Regions from separate parts of the Thioalkalivibrio sp. AKL6 genome, predicted to be linked through region 3. Evidence: predicted binding sites of a transcription regulator. Region 3 holds the regulator's gene; each other region holds the start of a gene.
What was found. The regulator sigma-54, encoded in region 3, starts transcription at its own class of promoters, with help from an activator protein. The targets are predictions, from matches to a motif close to TGGCANGNTNCNTGCTT.
Positions count from the first base shown of each region.

Region 1: a site for sigma-54 is predicted at 1,190-1,206, ahead of glnL (nitrogen regulation protein NR(II)). Genes of this name have one in related genera too.
Region 2: a site for sigma-54 is predicted at 1,814-1,830, ahead of D575_RS0108145 (CmpA/NrtA family ABC transporter substrate-binding protein). Genes of this name have one in related genera too.

Region 1 is NZ_AQXS01000009.1:211,399-214,691, reverse strand. Features, by position in the region: gene ntrC (nitrogen regulation protein NR(I)) at 1-81, opposite strand, end outside; gene glnL (nitrogen regulation protein NR(II)) at 81-1,178, opposite strand; gene D575_RS0106230 (DUF4124 domain-containing protein) at 1,368-2,024, opposite strand; gene D575_RS0106225 (hypothetical protein) at 2,127-2,981, opposite strand; gene D575_RS0106220 (DUF2782 domain-containing protein) at 2,981-3,293, opposite strand, start outside.
Region 2 is NZ_AQXS01000010.1:37,797-41,089, reverse strand. Features, by position in the region: gene D575_RS0108150 (sigma-54-dependent Fis family transcriptional regulator) at 54-1,703, shown strand; gene D575_RS0108145 (CmpA/NrtA family ABC transporter substrate-binding protein) at 1,892-3,293, shown strand, end outside.
Region 3 is NZ_AQXS01000008.1:86,242-89,534, reverse strand. Features, by position in the region: gene D575_RS0103515 (PTS sugar transporter subunit IIA) at 1-195, opposite strand, end outside; gene hpf (ribosome hibernation-promoting factor, HPF/YfiA family) at 199-537, opposite strand; gene D575_RS0103505 (RNA polymerase factor sigma-54) at 554-2,038, opposite strand; gene lptB (LPS export ABC transporter ATP-binding protein) at 2,127-2,897, opposite strand; gene lptA (lipopolysaccharide transport periplasmic protein LptA) at 2,894-3,293, opposite strand, start outside.

The DNA.
Region 1 (3,293 bases), on a different contig from region 3:
GATCGCGTGACGCTGGAGGGCGCGTTCCAGCACCCAGCGAATCGAGTCGTCGTCGTCAATGATCCAGACGATGGGTTCCATCAGTGCGTCTCCTCCCGGCCCTGGGGGGAATCAATAGGAAGCAGGATGTCGAATGAGGTCGCCCCCGGCCGCGAATGGCATTCGATCAAGCCGTCATGCAGCTGGATCAGGCTCTGGGCAATCGGCAGCCCCAGCCCGGTGCCCTCGGCGCGCCCGGTCACCATCGGGAAAAAGATGCGTTCGCGGATCTCCTCCGGGATGCCGGGGCCGTTGTCGCGCACACTCAGCTTGGCCACCAACCGGTGGCGCTTCCCGGAGATCGTGTACTGGCGCAGGATCCGCGAGCTCAGGGTGATCTGCCCCCCGTCTTCCAGTGCATGCACCGCGTTCTGCACCAGGTTGAGGATGGCCTGCACCAGCATGTCGCGATCCGCCTGCACGTCGGGAATACTGGGGTCGTAGTCGCCGCGGATCTTCAGCCCCAGCGGCAGTTGCACGCTGACCAGGCCCCGCACGTGCTCCAGGACCTCGTGCAGATTCACGGCCTCGCGCCGCGGCATGTTGTTCGGCCCCAGCATGCGGTCGACCAGGCTGCGCAGGCGGTCCGCCTCGCGGATGATGATCTGGGTGTATTCCTTGAGACCCGAGTCGTCCAGCTCGCTGGCGAGCAACTGCGCCGCGCCGCGCAGCCCGCCCAGCGGGTTCTTGATCTCGTGGGCCAGCCCACGGGTCACTGCACGGGTGATCGCCTGCTGCTTCTGCAACTGTTCCTCGCGGCTGATGCGCTCGTGGCGGTCGATGGCGTTCAGTTCGAACAGCAACTGGCCCGGCCGCTCGCCGGCCGGGTGCAGTGGCGTGATGATCACGTCGGCCAGGAAGCTGTCGGCTCGCAGGGGCTCCATCTGACGGGCACGCAGCGTGATCGGCTGATCCAGGGTCAGCGCCGAACGCAGGCGGTTGGCCAGATTCCGGTCCAGCTTGAGCCATTGCCCCAGTCCGTGACCGACGATACGTTCGCGGCTCAGCCCGAGCAGGACCTCAGCCGCACTGTTCAGGCTCAGCAGGCGCAGGTTCGCATCGGTCACCAGCACGGCCGTGGAGAGGTCGTCCCACCAGGGCGGGGTAGCCAGACCGGGATTGGCAAGGGGCGTAGTCATCGAAAGGCCTCAAGCAGGAATCGCGCCAAGCGAAAATCGCCGGGCGGGGCGCTGAAGCCGGGGACTGCGTCACACCAGAAGCCTGGCCGCCGACACCCTTGAAACCGAAACGCCCCAGATTGGTGCAATAATAGCACCAATCTAGGGCGTCAACCGCACCACTTCGGTGCGCCTATACGAGTGCCGTCATCAATTCGGGCCAGGCGTCACCGGCCGCGGCGCCCGGGGAGCCTGCGGTGCCTGCGGTGCCTGCGGTGCACCGCCCGACGGAAACTGCTGGGGCCGTTGCTGCTGTTGCTGGCTGCGCGGGATGGCCATGCGCAGCACGTTGAACTCGATGGTATCGCTGGCGCCCAGTTCCTGACCCGACTCGTCCACGACCCGCGCCTGCAGGGTATAGGCACCGCGGTTCAGGCCCTCGAATGTCGCGCTCGTCGAAGACCCCTCGCCGGCGGCCTCCCCGTCCAGCAACCAGACCACGCGGTGGCCGGCATCGGCGTCAAGCGCCGGTTCAATCTCGATCTCCGCGGTCACATTGCCATCGTTCGCCCGCACGCCCTCGCCATCCCCCGGCCGCGCGATGGCGACCCGCTGGTAGGCACCCTCCGCTTCGGGCTGGCCGCGCGGGCGCACGGGGCGCTCGAGGATCTCGCGCGCGCCCTCCAGCGGCACGCCCCGCATCGGCTCACGCACATCGACCGATTCGCTACGGCTCCCCTCGGGGGGGCGGTCGCCGAAGTGGACATTGCCTTGATCGTCGGTCCAGCGATAGACGTCGGCACTCAGGAGCGCAGGGGCGAGAAGGGCGGCCAGGGGCAACGCCAGCCAGACAGCGATTCGGAACATGGGCTTTCCTCCTTGGAAGGCACGGATCCACGACCCCGCCTCGTTGTGTTTGCGAACGACCGGCCCAGGCGCCCCACACGTCAGTGCGGGCCGGCTGGGCCCTCAAGCCGCGGCGCGAACCCAGATACCCTGCAAGCGAGCCGCTTCTGCCTGAAGGGCTGCCAGCCGTTCGCGCTCGGTGCGCCCATCGGCCCCGGCCTCCAGTGCGGCGAGCCAATCGTCCAGCGCAGCCAGGCGCAGCAGGGTTGGCGCCGCCCCTCGCTCGATGGCGGTCAACGGCCGCCGTCGGTTATATCCGGACAGCAACGCCCGGTAGCCCTCGGCATCCGGCCGCCCCGCGTCATCCACGGCGACCGCCAGGGCGAGCCGCGCGACCTGCCAGAAGGCCGGCACCGGCGCGGGCGGGAGGACCAGATCGGCCAGGCCGGCGCCCTCCGGATAGATGCGGACCGTCTGCCAGACGCTTCCCGCCAGCGGCAGGTCCTCGAAACGGTAAAGCCCCTGATGGTGCAGCTCGGCATCCAGGATCGTCCGCGATTCGGCATCCAGCGAAGACGTGATTGTGTCCGCACGCTCGCGCATCCTCTGCTGCAGCACGCCGCGGCGGTAGCCGTCTCCAGCGGGCAGGGCGCCGGCCGTGTGGCGGCCCTGCCAGTCGGCCGCGCGCTCGCCCAGGGCCTCCAGGCTGCCAGGCCCCTCGGCCGCGACCGTGCCCTGAATGGCCTGGCCACGCTCGAGCACCAGGACCACCTGCCCGGCCGCAGCATCCGTACCCCGGCCGATCACACGGCCACAGCCAGCAGGGACCGCACCGAGTGCCTGCTCCAGGGCCGGCGCCGCAGTAGCCGGCAGGCGCAGGCACTGCACCGGCCGACCGTCGAGTTCCGGCCCCTCGGGACCGGCCGTCAGTGCCAGGTCGGCAAGCTCGCCGCAGCGCTGAATTTCGGATTCATTCATTACCATCGGAAAATCACCCAGGACGGGGGTACAAAGTCGGGATCCAGCTCGTTGCGGCGACCATCCAGCGTGCCATCGCCGGTGGTATCAATCAGGTAGTAGGTCGGGCCGACCGCAGGCGTGACCTCGACCATCACCAGCTGGCCGCCCATGCGGTACTCGCGCCGCGTCTCGCCATCGCGCTCGATAATGATGATGTCGGCCTCTTCCAGGGAGCGCTGCTCGCGGGCGCGCTCGTCCAGCACCGGGGGCGGCGGATCGGCAGCCTCGTCCAGTTCCGGCGGCGGCGGGGCATCCCCCCACTCGCGGTCT
Region 2 (3,293 bases), on a different contig from region 3:
GCCCCACCAACACGTCGTTTCCGCACTGGCAGGCTTTCTGCATAACCCACGGCATGGCACTCCACCGCATATCCGATTCGACCCCACCGGACCTGGCCACCCGGGAGCAGGAGATCACCCTGCTGCTGGAGGTTGCCAAGCTCATGGGCCGCTCCGGCGACCCGGATGCCGCGATCTACCGCATCCTCGGGATGATGTCCCAGCTACTGGGGCTCAACCGCGGCCGGGTCCTGTTGCCGGATCCGAACAGCGGCCAGCTGCGCATCCGCCACGCCTACGGCCTGACCGATGCCGAGCGCGACCGCGGCAGCTACAGCCTCGGCGAGGGTGTCACCGGGCGCGTCATGAAGACCGGCCAGATCGCCCTGATCCAGGACATCGACAACGAGCCCGAATACCTCGCGCGCGCCATTGACCGTTCCACCCTGCCGCAGGAGACCGTCGCCTACATCGCCGTGCCCATCGTCCAGGACGAACACGCCATCGGCGTGCTGGGTGTGCACCGGCTGCGACGCCGCTCGCGCCAGTTCCAGGACGACCTGAACCTTCTGCGGGTGATCGCGAGCATGATCGGCCAGGTGCTGCGCATCCACCAGCTGATCGCCGAGCGCACCGCCGAGCTGGTCTCGGAGAACCGCTACCTCAAGAGTGCCCTGGATACCCAGGGCGGGCAGTACGGCATCCTCGGCGAGAGTCCGGCCCTGCGGCACGTCCTCAAGCAGGTCCACCGCATTGCGGATACCCAGGCCACCGTCCTGATCACCGGGGCCTCCGGGACTGGCAAGGAGAAGATCGCGCGCATGGTCCACCGGATCAGCCAGCGCAACGCGAAGCCGTTCATCTCCATCAACTGCGCCGCGATCCCGGCGGACCTGCTGGAATCCGAACTGTTTGGCCACGAAAAGGGGGCCTTCACCGGTGCCTCCAGCGCCAAGACCGGCAAGATCGCCCTGGCCGACGGCGGCACGCTGTTTCTGGACGAGATCGGCGACATGCCGGAGGCGTTGCAGTCGAAGATCCTGCGTGTACTGCAGGAACGGCTGGTCCAGCCCATTGGCGGCAACCGCGATCTCCCGGTGGACGTACGCATCATCGCCGCAACCCACCAGAACCTGCAGGCCGCGGTGAACGCCGGGAACTTCCGGCTCGACCTGTTCTACCGCCTGAACGTGATCCCGCTGCACATGCCGGCCCTGCGCGACCGCGCCAGCGACATCCGCCTGCTCACCCGCCACTTCCTCGACCGCTACACCCACCTGCACGGCTGGAACGTGGTCGTCGACGAGGGCGTGCTGGAACGCCTGGAGGCCTTCGACTGGCCCGGCAACATCCGCCAGCTGGAGAACGTGCTGGAGCGCGCCGTGCTGCTGTCCACGGACGGCCGCATCGGCACGCCGCTGATCGACGAGATCCTGCACGAGGAATCCCGCATCAGCCCGTTCGAGGGCGAGAGGTACAGCCTCCGCGACGAGCGTGCACCGGCACCATCGCGGCACAACGAGCCCCGAACCCTGCCCTCTTCCGGCGCGCCCTGCACCAGCGCAGTGCGCCCATATCAGCGCGTGCACGCCACCGAGGCGGAGCGCCTGAAGCGCGCGATCGAGCAGACCGGGGGCAACAAGACCCGCGCCGCGATGGACCTGGGCCTGACCCCGCGGCAATTGCGCTATCGCCTGAAAAAGCTCGGCATAGAAACCACTTAGGCCCACCACTCAGACACCAGCGGACCTTTTGTCCCCTTCGTCGACAATGTCGACCAATGGTCCGATCTCCCGGCACTCGCGCGCCGCCCTGGCGGCCCATTCCCCACGCTTGGCATGGCACCTGCAATGACCCTCGACATGCGCGGCAACGATGCCCGCATCGATTCGACCCACGAGGAGAGCCGACCATGCCGACCAAGAGTCTTCACGATCCCTTCGACGCCAACGCCGACCTGCGCCACGGCTCCAGCTGCCGCCACGGGCACACCGGTCCCGGCAGCTGCAGCTGCTTCGACACCGCGTCCCCGGACCTGGAAGAAAAACTGGAACGACGCGCCACCCATGAGCCCGTTCAGGCCGACGCCCACACCAACGGCGAAGACCTGAGCGACGAGGCCATGGTCGATCGCGCCGTGGAAAGCGCCATCGTCCGCGGCATGTTCGGCCACAACGAGATCAACCGCCGCCGCTTCCTGCAGATGATCGGGGGCGGCACGGTGGCCGCGGCCCTGGGCTCCATCCTGCCGCTGGACAAGGTCAAGGCCGCAATCAAGGACGGTGGCCCGCTGGAAAAGACCAAGCTGCGCGTCGGCTTCGTCCCGATCACCTGCGCCACGCCGATCATCATGGCCCACCCGATGGGCTTCTACGAGCGCCATGGCCTGGACGTCGACGTGATCAAGACCGCCGGCTGGGCGGTGGCCCGCGACATGTCGCTGTCCGGTGAGTACGACGCCTCGCACATGCTCTCGCCCATGCCGCTGTCGATGACCCTCGGCTCCGGCTCCTCGCGCGAGCACTACATCATGCCGGCGGTGGAGAACATCAACGGCCAGGCCATCACCCTGCACAACAAGCACAAGGACAAGCGCGATCCGAAGGACTGGAAGGGCTTCACCTTTGCCGTGCCCTTCGAGTACTCCATGCACAACTTCCTGCTCCGCTACTACGTCGCGGAACACGGGCTGGATCCGGATCGCGACATCAGCATCCGCGTCGTCCCGCCGCCGGAGATGGTCGCCAACCTGCGTGCCGAGAACGTCGATGGCTATCTGGCCCCCGACCCCTTCAACCAGCGCGCGGTCTGGGACGGCATCGGCTTCATTCACATGCTGACCAAGGAGATCTGGGACGGCCACCCGTGCTGCGCCTTCGCCTGCTCGGCCGCCTTCGCCGACGAGCACCCGAACACCTTCGGCGCCCTGTTCCGCGCGTTGATCGAGGCCACCCAGTACAGCTCGGATATCAACAACCGCGCCGAGATCGCCGAGGCCATCTCCCCGCGTGCCTATCTGAACCAGCCGCAATCGGTGGTGGAACAGGTGCTGACCGGGCGTTACGCCGACGGCCTGGGCAACGTCCAGAACGACCCGCACCGGATCGACTTCGACCCCTTCCCCTGGCACTCGATGGCCACCTGGATCCTCACCCAGATGAAGCGCTGGGGCTATGTGGATCGCGACTTTGACTACAACCGCCTGGCGGAAGACGTCTTCCTCGCCAGCGAGTGCGCCGAGGTCATGACCGAGCTGGGCTACGAGGCGCCAAGCAAGACCTACAAGAACTTCGAGATCATGGGGAAGGTGTTCG
Region 3 (3,293 bases):
AACCCCATGGCCGAGACCGGTGGATCCGAGTTTTTCGCGCGCGGACAGGGCCTCGAAGATCGCGTTGCTCCCCGGTCCCGTGCCGTCACCTCCGCCGGCGAGGAGGTCCGCCAGGGCCTCCAGGGCCCGTTTCTGGCTGGAACACTCGGGTTGCAGGCCAATGCGCTCGGAGGTGATCAGCTCGGCAATCGTCATGGATCAGGAGGCCTGCTCGCGGTTGCGCTGGGCACCTTCGGCGCGGTGGTGATCCTTGACCTTTTCCTTGTGCTTGATCAGCTGACGGTCGACTTTGTCGATCAGCGCGTCGATCGCGGCATACATGTCCTCGTGAGAGGCCTCGGCGTGGATGTGATTGCCGCTGACCTGGAGATTCGCTTCGGCCTGGTTGTGCTGATTCCGGGTCTTCTCGTGGGTCAGCACGACGTGGACGTCGATGACCTTGTCGAAGTGGCGCTCCAGCTTCGCGAACTTCTCGTTGACGTAGTCGCGCAGGGCGTCGGTGATGTCCACGTGGTGGCCGGTCAGGTTGATCTGCATGGTCAGGACTCCTTGGTTACTTGCTGCCGGTGGGCATCGAGGCCATCTGCCGGCGTTCGCTGGATGAAGGGATGTGCATCGCCTCGCGGTACTTGGCCACGGTGCGGCGCGCTACGTTGATGCCCCGGTCCGACAGGACCTGGGCGAGCCGGGCATCGCTGAGCGGCTTGTTCGGGGGTTCGTCGCCAATCAATTCGCGAATCATGGCACGGATGGCGGTGGCGGAACACTCGCCGCCATCGTTCGTGCCGACATGGCTGGAGAAGAAATACTTGAACTCGAAGACCCCGCGCGGGGTGTGCATGTATTTCTGCGTGGTAACCCGCGAGATGGTCGATTCGTGCATCTCCAGGGTCTCGGCAATGTCGCGCAGGATCAATGGCTGCATCGCGACGTCGCCATGCTCGAGAAAGCCCTGCTGGCGATGGACGATCGCCTCGGCGACCCGCAGCAGGGTGTCGTTGCGGCTGTGCAGGCTCTTCAGGAACCAGCGTGCCTCCTGCAGCTGATCGCGCATAAAGGCGCTGTCGCGGGCATCCGAGACCTGGCGCACCATGCCGGCGTAGAGGTCGTTGATGCGGATGCGCGGTGCGATCTCCGGGTTTAGATCCACGCGCCAGCCCTCGGTGGTGTGGCGCACGTAGACATCCGGGACTACGTATTCCGAGGTGGCGGAGCTGATCTGTGCGCCGGGGCGCGGGTTCAGGGTGCGGATCAGATCCAGTGCGCGGGCCAGTTCGTCCGGGTCGCGTACGCCGGACTGGCGCTGCAGGGCCTTGTAGTCGCGCTTGCCCAGGCTGTCCATGCCGTGTTCCAGGATCGCCCGTGCGGCCTCGCGGGCCGGGGCGTCCGGGGCCAGTTCGCGTAGCTGGATCTCCAGGCACTCCCGCAGGTTGCGCGCGCCGACCCCCAGCGGGTCGCACTGCTGAATCCAGTGGAGCACTGCCTCGACCTCGTCGACGCCGACGGTTTCATCCTCGCCTCGGCTGATGGTCTCGGCCAGGGTGTCGAGGTCGCCCTCGAGATAGCCGTCGGGGCTGATGGCGTCGATCAGGGCCGCCCCGATGCGCTGGTCGCGCGGTGTCAGATGGCTCAGATGCAGCTGCCACAGCAGGTGATCCTGCAGGCCCTCACCGTCGTCGTCGCTGGTGTTTTCCAGCGGGTCGCGGTCATCCACGCCCTTGTTGGGTGTCGGGGCCGGCTCGTAGATGTCGTCCCAGCGGCTGTCGGTCGTCAGTTCCTCGGGGATCACGTCGTCGCTGGTGGTGGTGGCCTCCATGCGATCGCCTTCCACCAGCTCGCCGTCCTGGTTCAGGCGCTCGGTGTCGGCCTCGGCCTCTTCGTCCTCGACCTGTTCGAGCATGGGGTTGCTCTCCAGCGCCTGCTGGATCTCCACCTGGAGCTCGAGCGTGGACAGCTGCAACAGGCGGATCGCCTGCTGCAGTTGCGGGGTCATGGTCAGCGTCTGACCCAGCTGCAGATTCAGGCCGGGTTTCAGCATCGGGTATGCGGGGCGAGGGTGGGCATTGATGGAATCTTAAAGCCTGCCTTGTGGTTTGTGCACCGACCGGGCCGCATGTGGGGCGCTTTCACAGGCGGAAGTTCTCGCCGAGATAGACCCGGCGCACCTGGGGATCGGCCAGCAGCTCGTCCGGTGTCCCGGCGGCCAGCAGGCGGCCTTCGCTAAGAATATAGGCCCTGTGGCAGATGCCGAGGGTCTCGCGCACGTTGTGATCGGAGATCAGTACGCCGATGCCGCGCTGGGCGAGATGCCGAATCACGTCCTGGATGTCGCCCACCGAGATCGGGTCCACCCCGGCGAAGGGCTCGTCCAGGCAGATGAACTTCGGATCCCCGGCCAGGGCGCGGGCGATCTCGGCGCGGCGCCGTTCGCCGCCGGACAGCGCGATGCCCGGGCTGTGGCGCACGGTCTCGAGCTGGAACTCCTCGATCAGCGCATCGCCAATGCGGCGGCGCTCGTGGCGATCCAGCCCGGGGCGCAGCTCGAGCACGGCCTGCAGGTTGTCCCACACGCTCAGGCGGCGAAAGATCGAGGCCTCCTGCGGCAGGTAGCCGAGGCCGGCGCGCGCGCGCACGTGGATGGGGGCGCGGGTGATATCGCGCTCGCCCAGGGTGATGCGCCCGGCATTGGGGCGGATCAGCCCGACCAGGCTGTAGAAGCAGGTGGTCTTGCCGGCCCCGTTCGGGCCCAGCAGGCCGACCACCTCGCCGGGCGCGAGGTCGACGTCCACCTGGTCCAGCACCGTGCGCTGGCCGTAGCGCTTGGTCAGCTCGCGTCCGATCAGGCGGTCGTTGGTTTGTGCCGATGTGGCGGATGGGCTGGGGGCGGTGGCGTTCATTCGTCGTCGCGCGGCTGGATGGTGATGCGCACGCGCTCGCTGTCGCCTTCGCCGCGTTCGGCCTCGATCACGTCGGTCGTCAGGTCGTAGGTGATGCGCTTGCCGCGCGCCTCCTCGCTGGTGGTGATCACATGGGCCTGGTCGGTGAGGATCATGCGGTCTTCGTTCAGCAGGTAGTCGATGCGCAGGGCGGTGGCAATGCGCATCTCTCCGGTTTCCGGATCGGGTGATTCGAGGCGTGCCGGCTCGCCGTGGGCCTCCATTTCGTAGGGGCGGCGATCGCGGGTGCGCACGTAGACCTTGTCGGCCTCCAGGGTCATGTCGCCGCGGATCACGATCACGTCGCCGGTGTAGGTCCCCAGCCCCTGGCGTTCGTCCATCTCCGCGCGGTCGGCA